3 regions of the Paenibacillus sp. J22TS3 genome follow, and region 3 is predicted to be linked to each of the others. Evidence: predicted binding sites of a transcription regulator. Region 3 holds the regulator's gene; each other region holds the start of a gene.
What was found. The regulator Rex, encoded in region 3, represses fermentation and respiration genes when NADH is low (regulators of the CRP and FNR family bind a similar motif). The targets are predictions, from matches to a motif close to TTGTGAAATATTTCACAA.
Positions count from the first base shown of each region.

Region 1 (6,686 bases), on a different contig from region 3:
TATGGGCCGATGACCCTGCCAGCCACCCCCATCCCACCTACCAGGCCCAAATAGAAGGGCGCTGCCTTGCCGGTATGATCCGAAATGAAGGCCGGAATGGCCGGGGAGATGAGCATTTCGCCAAAGGTGGTCAGCACCATGGCCAGCACCAGCACCGGGTAGGATTGAAGGCTGAGGATACTGGCATAACCCAGCATGTAAAAGACGGCGCTTGCCGTCATCTGGGCCTGCGGTGTGCCGGCCAGTGTCTTTTTCAGCCAACTTATGAATGGTTGACCCGCGAAGATTAGAATGCCGTTAAGGGTCCATAGAATACTGTAATTCCATTCTGGCATCCCCTTGGAAATCGTAAACGGGGCGACCCCATTGTTCCAGATGCTATTTCCAAGCCATATGAACAGGGAGCCCATGCCCATGAAGAAGTACACGGGATAGCGCCGGATCAGGTCTCCCGTCCCTTGATCTGTGTGGGAAGTGCTGCGTTTCTCCAGATGAAGCCCGCCCGGCGCCTTCTGAATCTTGCTTAAATAAGCATAGAAGAATCCGGCAAAAACAAGCGATGTCAGCCCATTCATAACAAAACTCAGATTATAGGAGATTTGTGCCAGCACCCCGCTCAGCGATGTGCCCAGGGCAACACCAATATTGTTGGCCACATAAATAATGTTGAATAGCTCTCCCCGCCGGTCCGCAAACCTGAAGCCGACAAAGGCCTGAATCGCTGGCATAGACAGCGCGTTGCAAAAACCAACCATGAGCATTAGAAACATGAACAAGGTAAAGTTCTGGCTTGTGAACGGCAGAAGAACCAATGCCGCCGCATTCAGCACAAGAGAACCCACGATTAGCTGTTTAACTCCGACCCGGTAATACAGTGCTCCACCAAATACCTGCCCGGCAATCCCTCCCAGGGACTGCACCAGGATTACCAGCCCTGCGTCCGTCATGCTCCTTCCAAGCTCTTTGAAAATGTACATCGTAATCAAAGGCCACATTAGCGCACTTCCGGCGGCGTTCACCAGACTGGCCAAGAGAAAGACTTTCACTTCCTTCGGGTAATTCTGTAACCATCTCATCATGTCTGCGCCCCTATCTTCCCGGTATTCATATAAAAAGAGCCCCGAAGGGCCCTAACTTAAGCTTAGTTTGTAAGTGCGCATGAAATCAGCTGCTTCATTCTTCGCCCAGAATACCAGTATCCCCTATATTCCGCCGGCTTGGCAAGTAGGGCGATTGCCGCTTTAATGAGGTGATCCAAACATCTAGAAATTCAGTCTTGGCTGCGTCTTACCTCCACAACCGTCGAGAAGAAGGTGGCCCCGCCCCCCATATCGGCAAGTCTGTCCGGTGTAAGGGCATTGGCCCGCTGGCGCCCGCCCTCGGCCTCCCACCATAAGCCTTGACTGACTACCGTACCCGGAAGCATCCGGTCCGTAACGACAGCCCGGACAATATAGCTGCCGCGGTCATTCCATACAGTTACCTTATCTCCATCCTCAATCCCCCGGGACTGGGCATCCACAGGATGGATTTGCAGGGAAGGACCCTTCTCCAGGGCAGCCAGCTTCTGCACATTGCCAAAGGACGAATTCAGAAAGCTATGGTTCGGAGGAGAAATAAACATAAGCGGATATCCCGCTGTGTCCCCCGGTCTGTTCAACCCGTCATAACCCTCATGCAGAGGCACATATGTTGGAAGCGGCGGGAGACCTGCCTCGGCAAGCCTGCCTGAATATAGTTCAATCTTGCCAGATGGAGTGCTAAGGCGCTCCAAATAATGCTCCCTCTCTTCCATATTCAGCTGGACAAACCGCTTGTCCTGAAGGGCTTCATATGTAACTCCCTTAAGGTATGGGTTGCTGCCGAAATCCAGAGCGGCCCGGATCATATCCTCCTCGGTCTCGCGGAACGCCTCCTCTTCAAAGCCCATCGCTTCCGCGAGCAGCCGGAAGGTCTCCACATTGCTCTTGCTCTCGCCCACGGCCGGGATCACCGGCTCTTGGAGCTGCACATACGTATGCCAATAAGAAGTATACAAATCTGTATTCTCAAAAGACGACGTTGCCGGCAGCACGATATCGGCATATTTGGCCGTATCCGTCATGAATAGGTCATGCACCACCGTAAATAAATCCTCCCGCATCAGACCCTGCTCCACCTTTCCGGTCTCGGGTGCCACCACGGCTGGGTTAGAGCAGTAGACGAACAATGCATGGATCGGCGGGTCCAGACGAAGCAGCACGTCACCCAGCTGGTTCATGCTTACCGTTCTCGCATCCGGATTCGGCCGCAAATCCGGTCTCTCCAGCGCAGCGCTGTTCACCTTACCATAAGGGCCATTTGTCTTGAACGCGCCGCTTCCCTTAACAATCCAGCCCCCGGTTAAAGCAGGAAGACAAGTGATGGTTCGGACGGTCATGCCGCCGTTATCATGATGCTGAAGCCCGTTCCCGATGTGGATATAAGCCCGTGGAGTCTGCCCGTACATTAAGGCAAGCTTCACAATATCCTCCTCGGGCACACCGGTAATGGACGATACCAGCTTTGGAGTATATTCCTTGACGTGCTCACGAAGCTGCTCGTGACCCAGCGTGTATTTCATCATGAACTCTTCATTCACAAGACCGCGATCAAACAATACATGCATCATGCCTAGCGCAAGCGCCGCATCGGTTCCCGGATACAACGGAAGGAACCAGTCGGCGCGGTCCCCTGTACGGTTCTTGTGCACATCGATAACCACGAGCTTCGCCCCACGCTTGCGGGCCTTCTCGATAATCGGCACCATATGCATATTCGTGCTGACGATATTCCCGCCCCATACGATGAACAGATCAGCCTCAGCCGCATCTTCCGGAACGGTTCCTCCACCAAAGCCCATGGTGAACTTGAATCCGGTGTTTCCCGCCGCGTTGCAGATTCCCTGCCGCAGCTGGGCTGCACCAAGCCGGTTGAAGAATCGGCGGTCCATACCATCAACGCTTAGAATCCCCATGTTGCCATAGAAGCTGTAAGGCAAGATAGATTCCGACCCATGGTCCGCAATTAGCTGCTTATATCTGGCAGCTATCTCGCTGACAGCTTCCTCCCAGCTAATCCGCTTAAATTTGCCCTCCCCCTTGGCTCCAACCCGCTTAAGGGGATACAGAACCCGCTCCGGATGATAAATCCTCTCCGTCATATTCCGCACCTTATTACAAATAGCCCCTTGAGTAATGGGATGCTCCGGGTTCCCGGTTACCTTAACAATCCGTCCGTCCTCTTTATGTAACAATAACCCGCAGGTGTCCGGGCAATCCAACGGACACACAGCGGGGAATATTCCATTCTTCTGTTCGATCAAGCTCATCTCTCCCCTATTGCAACTTGGTCCATTCTATCATATAAGGAGAGACGGCAGACTGCAAAAAAAATAATAAGCAGCCCGTTTCAACCCGGGCTGCTAGAGGTAATGATACTTAAGTGCATCTGTTCTTGATCAGATCTCTCTGTTTCAAGAACACTCCTGAATTCAGCATAAAGCAAGGTTACTCCCCCTAACCCCGCTGTATGCTGAATTTTTTTATGTCCCGCTCACTCAGCTCACCTAGTTCAACCAGCTTACTTTAGGACGGTCACACGGCACTCTTGTGCAGAACCTCCCCGGTGACACCCTCCTGTTTGGCAGGAGCCGCCTCGCCGGGTTTGCGCAGATAGGCCATATAGTAAGCGCCAGCCACAAAAACTACGCCGCCAACCAGATTACCAAGCCATACTGGTACAAAATTGCCAAAGTATTGCGCCCAGCTATAATGGCCTGCGAAGATGGCAGCCGGAATCAGGAACATGTTCGCCACGATGTGCTGAAAACCAATTGCTACAAAGCTCATGGTCGGGAACCAAATGCCGATTATTTTACCGCTCATATTGTCTGCCCCGTAACACATCCATACCGCAATAGCGACCAGCCAGTTGCATCCGATTCCGGACACAAAAGCTTGAACAAAGCTTGCATCCAGTTTATGTCCTGCCATTTCCACCGTCTTAGCCAGGTATGGCCCGCTCTCTGTCAATCCAGCCACATGCCCGAAGAAATACGCCACGAACAAGGCTCCAATGAAATTGCTGATTGTAATTACCGCGATGTTCACCACCCACTGCCGGGGTGTGATTCGTCTGGCCATTCCCGCCAGAGATACCGCCATCATGTTCCCGGTCACCAGTTCACCACCCGCGAGCAGCACGAGAATCAAGCCAACAGGGAACACCGAAGCGCCGATGAAGTTCGCAAAGCTGCCCCATTCCTTGGGCATGCTGGCAATAACCCGAATATCGAGCAGGAATCCAATTGCGATAAAGGCTCCCGCCAGGAACCCTAGGATAATCATCGTAAGCAGAGGATTGTTTGCTTTGTGTGTACCATTCTGAACCGTAACGGCCGCAATTTGATCAGGTTTATTGTAAGCCATATTGGTCAGCCTCCTTATCCTTATGTGAGTTTTCTCTCTAAATCTATTGTAGGGCGTGGGTCTCCCGGCTAAATGTAATGTAAATCACATTTAGTGAAATTTTTCACATAAGTTCTTGGAATAAAAATAAGACCGTCCCATATTAAGGAACGGTTTGATATAATAGGCTTGTACAACACACCTTGAGTGGGTGCCTCTTCCTCCAGAAGGGAGGTGAGGCGTATGAACTTCTCTTTTGCGGATGTTATCGGATTTGCTGCATTTGTTATTGCGCTGCTGACGTACATCGAACGAAAAAAGAAGTGACCTGCTCTGGGTCGGCAAACCGTGCAGGTCACTTCTTCTGTGTAACTTTTTAAGCGGAGGAGTATCCTCACTCAAGCTGTTGTACAGGGGATCGGCGGCCACCGGTCCCTTATTTCATTCTATTTGACACTTGTTATTATACCCATAATACTACATGACACTAGTATTGACAATTCAGATACAGTGCTGATTACACATGTGCAGGCTGTCTCGACGGTACAAGCGGCAGCGCCTGAAGACCTGCGGTGTTTAGGAAATTCCACGGCTTGTTGTAATGAGGCTGGAAGAAGAAATCGATAAACGCCAGCTCCTCCATCTTCATATGATTCTGAATGCAGACCGAAATGGTATTGATCGACTGGGTCAAATCCGCTTTAGACATGAGCTGGGCACCCAATATGCGGCGGGTCTCCTTCTCATAAACCACCTTCAGCTTCACCGGCTCGTGGGTTGGCATGAACTCAGGGCGATAGTTCTCATTGATTACCACGGCCTCTACATCAAGGCCAGCTTCCTTGGCGGCAATTTCAGTCAACCCGGTTCCGGCGATGTTATCCTCATAGATTTTGATGCCTGAGGTTCCTTGGGTTCCCATATATTTAACGGTTGGCTCAACCAGGTTGCGGGCAACGAGGGTACCCATGCGTACGGCATTGGTTGCCAGAGGAATGTAGGCATGCTGTCCTGTCGGATTGTAGAATACCGCACAGCTGTCGCCGGCCGCGTAGACATTGTCCCTGCTGGTCCGCATGTACTCATCCACAATGATCGCACCGTTCTCCAGCATTTCCACTTGATCTTTAAGCAAATCCGTATTCGGACGGAAGCCGATGCATAGGATAACCAAATCAGCGTCATACTCACCCTTGGTCGTAATAACCCGGCTTACATTGCCATTTTCCCCTTCGAACCGGGTTACCTTCTCACTCAAAGCCAACCGGATACCGTGATCCTGAAGATTCTTCTCGGTGGCATCCGTGAACTCAGGATCAAGGTACTTGCTGAGGATGCGGTCTTCCGCATCGATCAGTGTAACCTGCTTCCCGTTCAGCTGGAACGCTTCAACAAGCTCCACCCCGATATACCCTGCTCCGACAACTACAATGTTACGGGCTTTCTCAGCTTTCTCAATGATCGCGTTAGAGTGGTTCCAGTTCTTCGAGAGAACAATGTTGTTCAGCTCCCCGCCCTCAAACTTAGGAACGATCGGCCACGAACCCGTAGTCATTATAAGCTTATCATATGTGTCTTCAAATTCTTCTCCGGTGCGGAGATTGCGTGCTACAAGCTTACCATTCTCTGTATCCACACTCACTACTTCATGCAGCATCTTGGTATGGACTCCAAGTTCAGCAAGCTGTTGTGGCGACGAGTAAAACAGGCCTTGGGGATCTTTAACCATGCCTCCAACATATAAAGCAATACCGCAAGACAAGAACGAAATATTATCATTACGCTCGTACACCGTAATTTCAGCCTCCGGGTACAGCTTGGCAGTGTTAACAATAGCAGCGGTTCCTGCATGGGTACATCCAATAACTACAACTTTCATGATTTCTTCCTCCTCCATTTGTATCCATTTATTTATAATCTAGAAAGCCAATTCTCCAACCTTGTGAAAACAATCACTTTTGATTCAATACTGTTTGTGAATTAAATCACCTTATGACGCTATTATAGTGTGATTTTTTTCACATTACAATAGGTTGTGTGCATTTTCTCACAATGTTCACAATTATGATGCATTGGCTTTTTTAAAAAAATCTTCACTTTACAGCTATAAACCCTGTTCTCGCAGGTACTTGCAGTCCTCTTATGTGCAGTTCTCCGACTCGCCCGGCTGTAAAAAAAGTCATTGCGGTACCTGATACACCCCTGATCATACCGGGCTTCTATATAGGCACTTCTAGTACGGAATAAAACCAGCTCGAT
Region 1 covers NZ_BOSF01000003.1:199,038-205,723, forward strand. The annotation lists gene KJS63_RS10615 (MFS transporter) at 1-1,076, opposite strand, end outside; gene KJS63_RS10620 (molybdopterin-containing oxidoreductase family protein) at 1,271-3,349, opposite strand; gene KJS63_RS10625 (formate/nitrite transporter family protein) at 3,615-4,448, opposite strand; gene KJS63_RS10630 (FAD-dependent oxidoreductase) at 4,945-6,306, opposite strand.
Region 1: a site for Rex is predicted at 4,540-4,557, ahead of KJS63_RS10625 (formate/nitrite transporter family protein). Genes of this name have one in related genera too.

Region 2 (6,686 bases), 170 kb from region 3:
GCTCTGGTGCTGGACCCAGATTGTACAGGGTATGCAGGAACCGGAAGCTGTTCTTGGTCACGCGGGTCTGACCGTTCACCGCCATGCCCCCGAGGGATTCGGTTACCCAGGTTGGGTCTCCACTGAACAGTTCATTGTAGTCAGGAGTACGCAGGAATTTCACGATCCGAAGCTTCATGACAAAATGGTCAACCAGTTCCTGTGCTTGTTCTTCTGTCAATGTGCCTTCAGCAAGGTCACGTTCGATGTAAATATCCAGGAAGGAAGATACGCGGCCCAGAGACATCGCGGCACCGTTCTGTTCTTTAATGGCTGCAAGATAGCCGAAATATACCCACTGGAAGGCTTCTTTGGCTGTATTGGCGGGCTGTGAAATATCAAAGCCGTGCATCTCAGCAAGAACCTTAAGCTCGCCCAGAGCCCGGATTTGCTCGGATAATTCCTCACGCAGACGAATTACATCCTCATCAATCACATCAAGTTCAAGCTGCACCAGTTCATTCTTCTTCTGAGCGATCAGGAAATCAACACCATAGAGTGCAACCCGGCGGTAGTCCCCGATAATCCGGCCACGGCCGTAAGCATCTGGAAGACCGGTAATGATCCCTGCTTTACGGGCAGCTCTCATCTCGGAAGTATAAGCATCGAATACGCCTTGATTGTGTGTTTTGCGGATCGTTGTGAAGATGTTTACAACTTCTTCAGGCATTTTGAAGCCATAAGCCTCACAAGCATCAATCATCATCCGGATGCCGCCAAATGGTTGAATGGAGCGTTTGAATGGCGCGTCTGTTTGAACCCCGACGATTTGTTCTTTGTCCTTATCCAAATATCCAGGTTTATGTGAAATAATTGTCGAAGGGGTGTTCACATCCACATCCAGCACTCCGCCATTTTCCCGTTCCTGTTTGGTCAAGTTGGATACAATCTCCCACAGTGCTTTCGTATTGGCTGTCGCACCTTGAAGGAAGTCCTCACGGCCATGGTAAGGGGTAAGATTATGGTCGAGGAAGTCACGAACATTAACCTCTTTCTGCCATTTCCCTTTCTTAAAGCTTCTCCAACCCGATTGTGCGGCTTGTACTTCTCTCTCAATTACCGACATGATAATTCCCTCCATCTCTGAATTGTGTGAACAGACAAGATCCCCCAAGGCAATGCCAACTTAATGTTGTGATAGTTTTCACAATCAAATTTACTCCTACCCTAACATCAATGCCGATACTCCCTATAACTTCTGTTTACCGGGACCTTTTATACTTTTATCATAGAGGATTTGCCTGAAAAAGGATGTGACAAATATCACATTTGCGGTGATATTTGTCACTCCATTTTTTACGTGCTATGAACCTGTAGTTTGTGCTTATTCAAATCTTCCGTAGAATGCGTCTCTATAGACTTCTGCAAGTTCCTTAACAAGCGGCAGCTTAGGATTCGCAGTTGTACATTGGTCTTCGAAGGCGCGGTCAGCCAGATAGTCCACTCTGCTCTCGAAGTCTTTTGGATCGAAGCCCAGCTCCTGGAACGTTTCTGGAATACCCAGTTTGCGGTTCAGATCGCGGATTGCGCCAATCAGACTCTTCACGCCTTCTTCGGTAGTGCGGGCTGGCAGTCCCAGAATGCGGGCAATCTCAGCATAACGTTGATCCGCAACAAAGTTGGTGTATTTAGGGAACGCTGCGAACTTAGTTGGTTTCTTCGCATTATAGCGGATGACATGCGGCATCAGGATCGCGTTGGTGCGTCCATGAGCGGTATGGTATTGTCCGCCCCATTTATGAGCCAAGCTGTGGTTGATGCCAAGGAAAGCATTCGCGAATGCCATACCGGCCAATGTTGATGCGTTATGCATTTTCTCGCGTGCCAGCTTGTCACCAGTCAACGCCGATTTCTCAAGCCATTCGAATACAAGCTGAATTGCTTTGATCGCCAAACCATCGGTGTAGTCATTAGCCATGACAGATACATAGGCTTCGATAGCATGGGTGAGTACGTCCATACCTGTGTCAGCTACGGCTACTTTAGGCAGACTGTACACAAATTCAGGATCAATAATGGCTACATCCGGTGTTAATTCATAGTCAGCGAGCGGGTACTTGGTGTTACCGTTAACCTTGTCGGTGATAACTGCGAAAGATGTTACTTCAGAACCCGTACCCGAAGTGGTTGGGATCGCAACAAACTGTGCTTTTTGACCAAGGCGTGGATATTTGTAGATCCGTTTGCGGATATCCATGAATTTCTGTTTCAAGTTGTTGAAATCTGTGTCTGGGTATTCATAGAACAACCACATGCCTTTTGCAGCATCCATTGGAGAACCGCCGCCGAGTGCGATGATGCAGTCCGGCTGGAATTGAGCCATAAGCTCTGTTCCCCGTTTCACCGTAGTTGTGGATGGGTCCGGCTCAACTTCCGAGAACACTTCAATGGCGACCGGAGTTTGTCTTTGACGCAGATAGTGCTCTACTCTTTCCACATAACCCAGTTTCACCATCATTGGGTCCGTTACGATCAGCACACGGCTGATATCCGGCATTTTGGCAAGATATTGAGTAGCCCCTTTTTCAAAATAAATCTTCGAAGGTACTTTGAACCATTGCATATTCACGGTACGGCGATTCACCCTTTTCACGTTGATGAGGTTAACTGCAGTTACGTTAGAAGATGTCGAATTGCGTCCATACGAGCCACAGCCCAGTGTCAGAGATGGCAGGTTCGTATTGTAGATATCACCGATACCGCCTTGCGAAGATGGCTGATTCACCAGAATCCGGCAGGTTGGCATGCGGTCAGAGAATTTTTGGATAACTTCTTCGTTGTTCGAGTGAATAACCGAAGAGTGACCCATACCGCCGAAGGCAACGACTTCAGCCGCGCGATCAATACCTTGCTGAGCGTTGGATACTTTGTAGCAGGCCAGAACCGGGCTCAGCTTCTCAGCCGACAGCGGGTATTTAGGACCTACGCCTTCTACTTCGGCAACAAGGATTTTGGTGCCTTCAGGTACTTGAATTCCGCACATTTCAGCAATTTTTACGGCTGGTTGGCCTACAATTGCCGGGTTAACTGCACATTTCTCAGCAACGATTGCGCCTGCGCTCAGCTTAGCAGCTTCTTCCTTATTCACGAAATAACATCCGTTGGCAATCATTTTCTTCTTCACTTGGTCGAAGATTGGCTCTTCAATAATTACAGCTTGCTCGGAAGCGCAAATCATACCGTTGTCAAAAGTTTTGGACAAGATCAGGTCGTTTACCGCTTGATCGATATCCGCGCTTTTCTCAATGAAGCATGGCACGTTACCAGGTCCCACGCCGAGTGCTGGCTTACCACAGCTGTAGGCTGCACGAACCATTGCCGAACCGCCAGTTGCCAGAATCAAGGCCACATCAGGATGATTCATCAAAGCGTTCGTTTTATCCATGGAAGGTGCTTCAATCCACTGGATGCAATCAGCCGGTGCGCCGTGCTCGACAGCTGCTTTCAGCAGGATCTGTGCAGTTGCGGTACAGCAGCTTTGTGCAGATGGATGGAAGCCGAAGATAATCGGGTTGCGTGTCTTAATCGCAATAAGTGCTTTGAAGATCGTAGTTGATGTCGGGTTGGTTACCGGAGTAATCCCCATGATAATACCTACTGGCTCTGCAATCTTCTGGAAGCTGTCATACGGGTTGTCTTCAATAACCCCTACGGTCTTGTCGTTCTTGATATTATGGTAGATATATTCTGTCGCGAACATATTCTTGATAATTTTATCTTCGTACACACCCCGACCTGTTTCTTCAATAGCCAGCTTCGCCAGGTGCATGTGCTTATCCATACCCGCAAGGGCCATGGCTTGGACAATTTCATCAATTTGCTCCTGGTTCATTTGCATGAAGGCGTCGGATGCTTTCTTTGCTTTGTTGATCAATGTCTGGATGTGTTCTTCAGCAGTTGGCTTTACAGTTTCGTTAACTTGAGCTTTGGTAGCCATAACTCTCATCCTCCTATTATTTAGGTGAGCGGATTGTTGAAGTTGTTATTTCGTGAAATTTTTCACAAGTGTATTTAACTTCAATGTTGCCACTCGTCTTTCTTCTCTCTACGCATTGATCTTAGCATAGTGAAAAACCGCATACTGTGATATTTGTCACAGAAATAAAGTAAAGTGAAATAAATCACAAAGTTCGTTTATTCGACACTTTTAGGGCCTCTTTCGCCCCCTAAATTCCAAATTAAAGCTATATAATTGAGGCATAGAAAAAGAAATGGAACGAACCTCATAAGTTCATCCACAGAGCTTGTATAATTGGAATACTAAGGAGTGATCGGTGATGATTGATTATTTAAGTACAACATTAACCCGCGGGAACACCGGCAGCTTTACGGAGCAGAACTTCAACCGTCTTCTCGTGATGATGAAAGACAAAGCTTATGCTAGCGGGTCCCACCTGTTCTGGGAGGGAGATCTTGCGGATAAGCTGTTCTATATTAAACGCGGACGCATTAAATTGACTAAGTCAACAGATGAAGGAAAAGAACTTATTTTATATATGTACCAAAGCGGCGATCTCGTTGGGCAGGCTGATCCCTTCTTCGGATCTAAATACAGCTTTACAGCTGAGGTTATTGAGGATAGTGAGATCGGTATTATTGAGCAGCGTGACTTGGAGATTCTGATCTGCCAGCATGCGGATTTTGCAATCGACTTTATGAAATGGATGGGAATCCATCACCGGCTGACACAGACCAAGTTCCGCGACCTGATGATGTACGGCAAGCCCGGGGCCTTATGCTCGACTTTGATTCGTCTCAGTAATTCTTACGGTGAGAAGCATGGTGATTCGATCCGGATTAATAGAAAAATCACCCATACCGACTTGTCCAATATGATCGGAGCAACAAGAGAAAGTGTCAACCGCATGCTTAGTGATCTGCGGAGAAAAGAAGCGCTGGAGTACGAGAATGGCTATATCGTTATTAAAGACCTGGTTATGCTTCAGGATATCTGTCACTGCGAGCTGTGTCCGCATCAAATTTGCCGGATTTAAATTGTTAACCTTTATGATAATATGCTGTTTCAATCCCATTTATAGATAAAAAAAGAGCAGGAAGGCCGGAGTTAATCCAGCTTTCCTGCTTTTAAATTAGCTTGGAGGGTTAACCAGTGTGTAGAAGAATACAGCAGCTTCCTGTCTTTTTAGAGGCTGCTTGGATCGATAGTCAACAGACCCATCCTCATTCTTTTTGGCTTCAGGCCCATAAAGCCCAAGAGCGACAACGGTCTTGACGCTTTCAAGCGCCCAGGAATCCGTGCCCGGTGCGAGCTTGGCATCCTGCGGGGAAATTCCCCACATGCCTCTGACGACTTGGTAGAACAGATAAGCCGCCTCCTGTCTGGTTATCGCCTGATCAGGATTCGCGTTTCCTTTGCTATCAGGTGTCAGCAGACCGCCTTCCGCTGCTGTCTGCAGATCTGCCTCAGCCCAGTGACCTGCCGTATCCTTAAAAGCTGGCTCAGAGCTACGGGGTGTCAGTCCAAACAGAGTGATCAGGAAATGGACAAATTCGGCCCGGGTGGTATTGCCCTCAGGACTAAACTTACCGTCCGATCTCCCATTCAAGAATCCAAAGCTGTATAATGGATCAATGAACTTTGCATATGGACTCTTTGAACTAACGTCAGTGAACGGAGTTGGCAGCTTTATTTTTTCGAAATAATCAACGCCTAGATATTTAAAATATTTCGGAGTTCCAGCCGAATCGTTCACGAACGCAAGGGTTGCTCCGTTCTCATCTTTAAACACCTGTGGTCCTGTCTGCCGAAACTTAAGCGCCTTACCGTTAAGACCACTCAGAGCAATTTCCCCGTTACCCACAGCCTTAATCTGAACCACTGCGTTGAATGTCCGCAGCTTGCGGTAGCTTCCTTCCACAGCCTGCAAATCCTGAACTGGTGTATTCAAGAATTGTACCTGTGCCGGTTTGGCGGGGAAGAAATGGTCCATAAATTCGCTGTAAAGCTGCTCTCTCAGCTGCGTAGAGGCTGTGAAGCTGACAAATACACCAATGCTCTGCTCGGGGATAAGCCACATATAGGAAGTAAAGCCTTGATAGTCCCCATCCTTACCTACAACCTTCTGTCCGTTATCCTTCCAAGGCACATTGGAGGGCTCGTACCCGTAAGCTGTATCCGGAACGCCTGGTGCGGCGTAGTGATGGAACGTCTGCATTTCTTTTACAGAGCTTTCCTTCAATATCCGGTTATTTCCCACTGCTCCGCCGTTCAACTGGGAGATCAGAAACTTGGCCATATCCTCCCCTGTCGAGAGCATGCTGCCCTGAGGCTGGACTGTAGGTGCCACTTCGTGCAGCGGCATCGGGTTCCCGGCGCCATCATATGCTGTGGCCAATTGCTGCGCCAGCTTGCTTGTGAGCCTGAATGTGGAGTGGTTCATCCCAAGCGGGGTAAATATTGCTTTGTTCACATAGTCCTCGAACGGAGTCTTTGCAATTTGCTGTACAATATACCCCTGAAGCATCCATCCGAAATTGTCATACATAACGGCTTCACCTGGTTCGCGCTTCACTGGCCGCAGCATCTGCTTGAGGAAATCCTCCAGCGGCAAATAGGCATCCAAATCTTTGTAGTTGTCGGTTTCCTGTGCATCTCTTGCTGTGAACCCTGCGGTATGCGTTAACAG
Region 2 covers NZ_BOSF01000001.1:540,408-547,093, forward strand. The annotation lists gene pflB (formate C-acetyltransferase) at 1-1,105, opposite strand, end outside; gene adhE (bifunctional acetaldehyde-CoA/alcohol dehydrogenase) at 1,364-3,976, opposite strand; gene KJS63_RS02620 (Crp/Fnr family transcriptional regulator) at 4,317-5,033, shown strand; gene KJS63_RS02625 (serine hydrolase domain-containing protein) at 5,130-6,686, opposite strand, start outside.
Region 2: a site for Rex is predicted at 4,027-4,044, ahead of adhE (bifunctional acetaldehyde-CoA/alcohol dehydrogenase). Genes of this name have one in related genera too.

Region 3 (6,686 bases):
CTGAATTTTGACGTCGAGATTATTCCTTGTCCGATTATCCGGGAATCTGATGGATTGGCTTTAAGCTCCCGAAATGTTTATCTTGGAGCTGAAGAGCGGGAGCAGGCCCTTATCCTGTCCAAGTCGCTCCGTGAGGCGGAGGCACGCATCCGCAGCGACAGATCTGTTTCACTTTCCGAGATCCGTGCAAAAATTACGGAAAACATCAACTATAAGCCACTCGCCGAGATCGATTATGTGGATATTCTTCAATTCCCGGCACTGACCCCTGTGGACGAATCTGTGCCAGCCACCCAGATCAAAGGCGAGATTATTATTGCTTTGGCTGTAAAATTTGGCAAGACCCGTCTGATTGACAATATTCTGCTCTCACCTGAAGGAGTGGTTATCCATGTATAGAACGATGATGAAATCCAAGATCCACCGCGCAACAGTAACAGAAGCGAATCTGAACTATGTGGGCAGCATCACCATTGATGAGAGCCTGATGGAGCGGGCTGATCTTCTTGAGAATGAAAAAGTGCAGATTGTAAATAATAACAACGGCGCAAGATTGGAAACCTACGTGATCCCCGGTCCGCGCGGCAGCGGGGTGATCTGTCTTAACGGTGCTGCGGCCAGACTGGTTCAGCCGGGCGACACGGTAATTATTATTTCTTATGCTCAAATGTCCCAGGAGGAGCTCCTGACACATAAACCTACGGTTGTGTTTGTTGATGAGAACAACCGGCCGGTGGAAACCGCCCGGCATGAGGTGCATGCTACAATCCGATAACACGAAGCAAACCATTATTTAAATGGTGCTTGCAAGAATGAAATCAGGCTCCCGGACAAAAAATGAACATAGGCCGCCGCTTGATTTCATTTTCGTGTAAGGTGGGATGCAGATGATGTTTCAGCATGTTTTTGCGGAAATGAATGATATGTTAGAGGAAATTGCCCAGGTGTACCCGGTCGCAAAAGGAACTCAGAAGCAGGAGCTCAGCAAAAAGTGGCAGATGCTCAAGCACATGAGTGATGGCATTATTGAAGAATGGCTTTCTTTTGAAGAGAAAATGAGTGATGTGCGCAAAAGCTGGGGATTGCCAGATTCCATGGAGTCGGCTGAGCTTCCTGAGATGAAGTCAGGCTCATTTATCAAAGGGCAGGGCTATTACAAGCTGATGATGTATTCTCATGCAGTCGAACAGTTCAAGCTCACCACAGAGGAGTTCAAAGACAGCCTTCTTGCCCGGATTTATTTAGCCATGTCTTATTTGTATATGAATGAAGTCAGGGAGGCCGGGCGCCACTTTCAATGGGTGCTGCCCCTTACGGAGAACAAACGGCTGCGCTCGATTATCTACAATGCTCTGGGCTGCATTGAAGCCAAGCTGAACCAGATGGAGAGAGCGCGGGATTATTTTTTACTTGCCCATCATATTGATCCTACATTTACCGAGCCGCTCTCCAATCTTGAAGTATGCAAGCAAAAGCAAGGTTCCCTGCAGTTCGGAAGTCAACTTGCGGCCTTAATGTAGATGGGTGCACAATTGTGAGACGATGCGTAATCCCTTCGGGAAAGCGCATCGTTTTTTTGTGATGCCAAGATGATCTTGTGCGAATATTTGTTTGCATGATTAATTTTCAAATCGGGCTTTTTTTGTTATGCTGTTAAGGAGACTGGAACGAAAGGTAATGAGTATACAATGAAATATGCCGTTCTCGATTTTGAAACGACAGGTAACCAGTCCTCTGATGAGATTATTCAAGTTGGGCTTGCCATTATAGATCACGATTCAACGATAACTCAGGTGTATTCGTCATATGTGAAGCCGGGAGTTCCGATTCCGCCGTTCATTACTCAGTTAACGGGAATAACGGAGGAGGATGTGAAGGACGCGCCGGACCTCGATGAGGTTATGATGGAGATGGTTCCCCTTCTGGACGATGTAATCCTGGTTGGACATAATGTTGCTTTTGACTTTAATTTCTTACAGAGCGCTTTGGATAAAACAGGTTATTTGCCATTTACGGGACGAATTCTGGATACAATGGATTTTCTGAAAATTATGTTCCCTTCACTTACCTCCTACCAGCTTGGATTTGTATCCGGCGAGTTCGGGGTTACGCATGATAGACCACACCAGGCCGATTCGGACGCGCTGGCGACCGCACTGATCTTCCTGAAATGTCTGGAGGAGATCGAAGAGCTGCCTCTTCTGTCGCTGCAGCGTCTCTCTGACCTGTTCGCAGGAGAAGACAGCGATCTGGGGTGGTTCTTTGATGCTGCACTGCAGGAGAGGGAGAAGGAAGCTGCCGCGCCCATGGCGGACGGTTATTCCTACTACCGGCAGTTTGCCTTGAAGACCGAGGACTGGATCGACATCAAGCCGGCGAGGAGCGAGGAGGCGGACAATCCGCTCGAAGACGTTTCCTTTGAACAGTTCCTGAGTCAGGTCCGTGCGAATCTGAAGGCGAAGCTCCCGCAGTTCGAAGAGCGAGAAGCGCAGAATATGATGCTGGACGAGGTAATGCGGGCGTTCGACGAGGACAAGCATTTGCTTGTGGAAGCTGGCACTGGAACGGGGAAATCCCTTGGATACCTGCTTCCTGCGATTTATCATAGTGTGAAGGCCGAAGAGAAAGTTATGGTCAGCACGCATACCATAAATCTTCAGGAGCAATTACGTGAGCGGGATATTCCGTTATTGTCCGAGGTTGTACCGTTTCCATTCCGTGCAGCGATCTTCAAGGGCAGACAGCATTATTTGTGTCTGCGTAAATTTGAACATAAAATAAATAAAAGAGACTTTGTATCGCCCAAGGAAGACGTCTTGATCGCGGCTCAGATGATCGTCTGGCTTACCCAGACCGAAATCGGCGACGATGAAGAGCTGAATCAAGGCAACCGGGGGGCGGACTTCTGGGAGACAGTTGCCAGTGAATCAGACTCATGTCTGGGCCGTTCCTGCCCTTGGTTCCGTAAATGCTACTATCACAAGGCCAAACATGAAGCTGGAGTGGCCGACGTGGTGATCACCAATCATTCCAAACTGTTTACGGATGTGAAGGCCGGGCATCAGCTGCTGCCATCCTACGAGCGGCTGGTGATTGATGAGGCACATCATCTGGAAGATGTGGCTGGCAAGCACCTTGGTATGAATATGAAGTATTTCACCGTTCTTCATACCCTTACCCGGCTGTATAAAGACAGCCGTACAGGGCAGCTTCCTAATCTCCGCATCCAGCTTCAAAGCAGCGGTTCGGAGAAAGCACTGGAATGGGTTAACGTGATTGATAACTTGTATCCGGAACTGCTGGAGATCAAAGAGAACTGGGACCGTCTCAGCGACCAGCTGTTCAGCTTGATGCCTGAACGAAGTGATGCAGCTCCCGGTGAACCCGGCCAGTTCGTGCTTAGGCTCCTGCCGAATAACAAGCCGAAGAACTGGGAAGAGCTGAGCGAGCTTGAGAATCAAATCTATCTGACGATGGGGGGCGTCATCCGCAAGGGTGAGCGGATGATGAATGAGCTGAAGGATGATGATGACAGCTATGGGTCAGAGAGCTTGCTTACGGACATCAGCGGTCTATTTAAGGACTTGGTGGCCGAGCGGGACAATATCCGCTCATTCATGAAGCTGGACAACGAAGAGACCGTGTATTGGATCGAAGGCAACGGACATTACCGCAGCCGTTCTCTGCAGATTTACGCGGTGCCAGTTGAAGTTAGCCAACAGCTGAAGGAATATTTCTTTGACAAAAAGAAAAGTGTTATTATGACCTCGGCAACGCTGTCCGTGGACAAATCATTCCAGTACATGATTGAACAGCTGGGACTTCAGGAAGCTTCGGATCAGCATCGGCTGCTTACTTCCATGCTTCCTTCCCCGTTTAAATACCGGGAGCAGGCACTGCTTGTCATTCCAAGAGACTTCCCTAGTGTTAAGGGGAGTGTTGGTGATGACTACTTTGTCAGCACATTGGTGAGCTCGCTCGCTGATGCGGCGGTAGCGACACAGGGCCGTATGTTGGTCCTGTTTACCTCGTACCGGATGCTGCGCCAGGTCTACGATCCGTTGAAGGAGGCGCTTGGCGCGCAAGGCATTACTGTGATCGGACAAGGCGTGGACAGCGGCAATCGCACCAAGCTAACCCGCAGATTCCAAGGTCAGCAGGCCTCCGTACTGCTGGGAACAAGCAGCTTCTGGGAAGGGGTGGATATCCCGGGAGATGCGCTGACAAGCCTGGCGATCGTCCGGCTGCCCTTCCAGCCGCCGAATCATCCGCTGGTGGAGGCAAAGAGTGAGCGGCTTCAGCGGCAGAAGAAGAATCCGTTCATGAAGCTGTCCGTTCCGCAGGCGGTGATCCGGTTCAAGCAGGGCTTCGGACGGCTGGTCCGCTCCTCACAGGACCGCGGAATTGTGATTGTTTATGATACGCGGATTCTTGAGTCCTACTATGGGAAGTACTTCCTGTATTCTTTGCCGGGGCCAAAGATGGAGCATATGCCCACACAGCAAATGGTGTCCCGAATATCAGAATGGCTAGGCACCGGCGATTGACCGGACTCATTAGATTTAGGGGGAAATAGAGATGAAATCGGAGAAAATATCGGACGCGGTTGTGCGCAGATTGCCTGTATATCTGCGCTTTCTGAATGAGCTTAGCCTGCGGGAGGTTGCGACCGTTTCTTCACAGGAGCTTGGACAAAAGCTGGATCTGAATCCGGCACAAATCCGCAAGGATTTGGCATATTTCGGTGACTTTGGCCGTAAGGGAATCGGCTATGATGTTTCATATCTGATTGAGAAGATCCGCCAAATCCTGAATTTGGATCAGCAGATTAACGTGGCCCTTGTTGGGGCAGGTAATCTGGGCCAAGCCTTGTCGAACTACAATACGTATTTGAAAGATAACATGAAGATTGTGGCCCTCTTTGATGCTTCCGAGCACAAGATTGGCCAAAAAATCAACTCATTGACAGTGCAGCCGATTGAGGAATTGGGAGAGACGGTCAAGAGGCTGAATATCCGGATTGGGATTATTACAGTACCCGATATTGAGGCGCAGCGGGTTGCTGATCAGCTGATCAGCGCCGGAATAGAAGCCATACTTAACTTCGCCCCGACTATTCTGAAGGTGCCTGCCGGGGTACGTCTGCATGCGGCGGATTTCACTACCGATCTGCTCAGCTTGGCTTATTATTTGGAGGATGGAAAGGAAGACGAGTGGAATGAGTCGTAAATGGTTGATCAAGAACGGAACCTTTGTGGTATTGGAGCCGGGGCAATCCGTGATCAAGGGATATATGCTGATCGAGGATGATGTAATTAAATATGTTGGAGAGAGTTGCCCGGAAGGTGAAGAGGAGACAGAAGCTTTTGACGGAAGCGGCCTGCTTTTTTCTCCAGGATTGATCAACACCCATGGCCATGCGGCAATGTCCCTGCTGAGGGGTTATGGTGATGATATGGAACTCCAAACGTGGCTTCAAGAGAAGATGTGGCCTATGGAGGCCAAGTTTACATCTAACGATGTATACTGGGGAACATCCCTGTCTGTATTGGAGATGCTCAAAGGCGGAACCACGACCTTCCTGGACATGTACGACCACATGGACCAGGTGGCCAAGGTGGTGCAGGAATCCGGAATGCGCGCGGTGCTCATGCGCGGAGCTATAGGGCTGTGTCCAGAAGACGTGCAGCAGATGAAGCTGGAGGAGGCGGTACAGTTCGCCAAAGACTGGCATGGACAGGCCGATGGCAGAATCACTACCATGATGTCGCCGCACTCCCCTTACACATGTCCTCCGGCATTTATTGAGAAGTTTGTCCAGGCGGCACATGATCTGGACCTGCCGCTGCATACGCATATGTCGGAGACGGCTGCGGAAGTTCAGCAGAACATCAACGATTATGGGACACGTCCTGCCATCCATTTGGAGAAACTTGGATTTTTCTCCCGTCCATCCATTGTAGCCCATGGCGTTCATCTTACCGACGAAGAGATTGAAATCCTGGCCAGAAACAAGGTGGCCGTCTCCCATAACCCGGGAAGCAATCTTAAGCTGGCAAGCGGTGTAGCGCGTGTAATGGATCTTCAGAAGGCTGGTGTGGTCGTTTCTTTGGGTACCGATGGAGCAGCCAGCAATAATAACTTGGATATGTTTGAAGAGGTGAGGCTCGCCGCGTTGATTCATAAAGGCGTATCAGGTGATCCGACTGCGGTGCCTGCGGATGAGGCGCTCAAGATGGGCACCATTTATGGCGCACAGTCCGTCTATCTTCAGAACACTGGCCGTCTTGCCGCTGGCATGAAAGCAGATTTCATTGCTTTGGATACAGATCAAGCGCATTTTGTTCCATATACAGATTTCATTTCCCACATGGTCTACTCTGCAGGGCCGAAGGATGTTAAGCACGTGTGGGTGAACGGGGCGCAAGTCGTGAAGAATGGAAGCTGCATCACAATGGATGAAGAGCGGATTCGCCGGGAAGCTCAAGCATGTTTTGAAGGACTGCTCTCCCGTTAAGCGGAGACTTCTGGCCAGAAAGGAAGTGAAGGCTTGAAGAAAAAGACGAAATGGATTCTGCTCTCCATTCTCATTGTGCTTGTAGTTCTGTTCGGGATACAGCGTTATTATGTATATACCATGAGTGATTACTGGGCAGAGAAGGATGCGGCAATTATTGTGGCGAAGC
Region 3 covers NZ_BOSF01000001.1:370,808-377,493, reverse strand. The annotation lists gene panC (pantoate--beta-alanine ligase) at 1-399, shown strand, start outside; gene panD (aspartate 1-decarboxylase) at 392-775, shown strand; gene KJS63_RS01690 (hypothetical protein) at 888-1,520, shown strand; gene dinG (ATP-dependent DNA helicase DinG) at 1,689-4,547, shown strand; gene KJS63_RS01680 (redox-sensing transcriptional repressor Rex) at 4,579-5,229, shown strand; gene KJS63_RS01675 (amidohydrolase) at 5,219-6,517, shown strand; gene KJS63_RS01670 (cell wall elongation regulator TseB-like domain-containing protein) at 6,551-6,686, shown strand, end outside.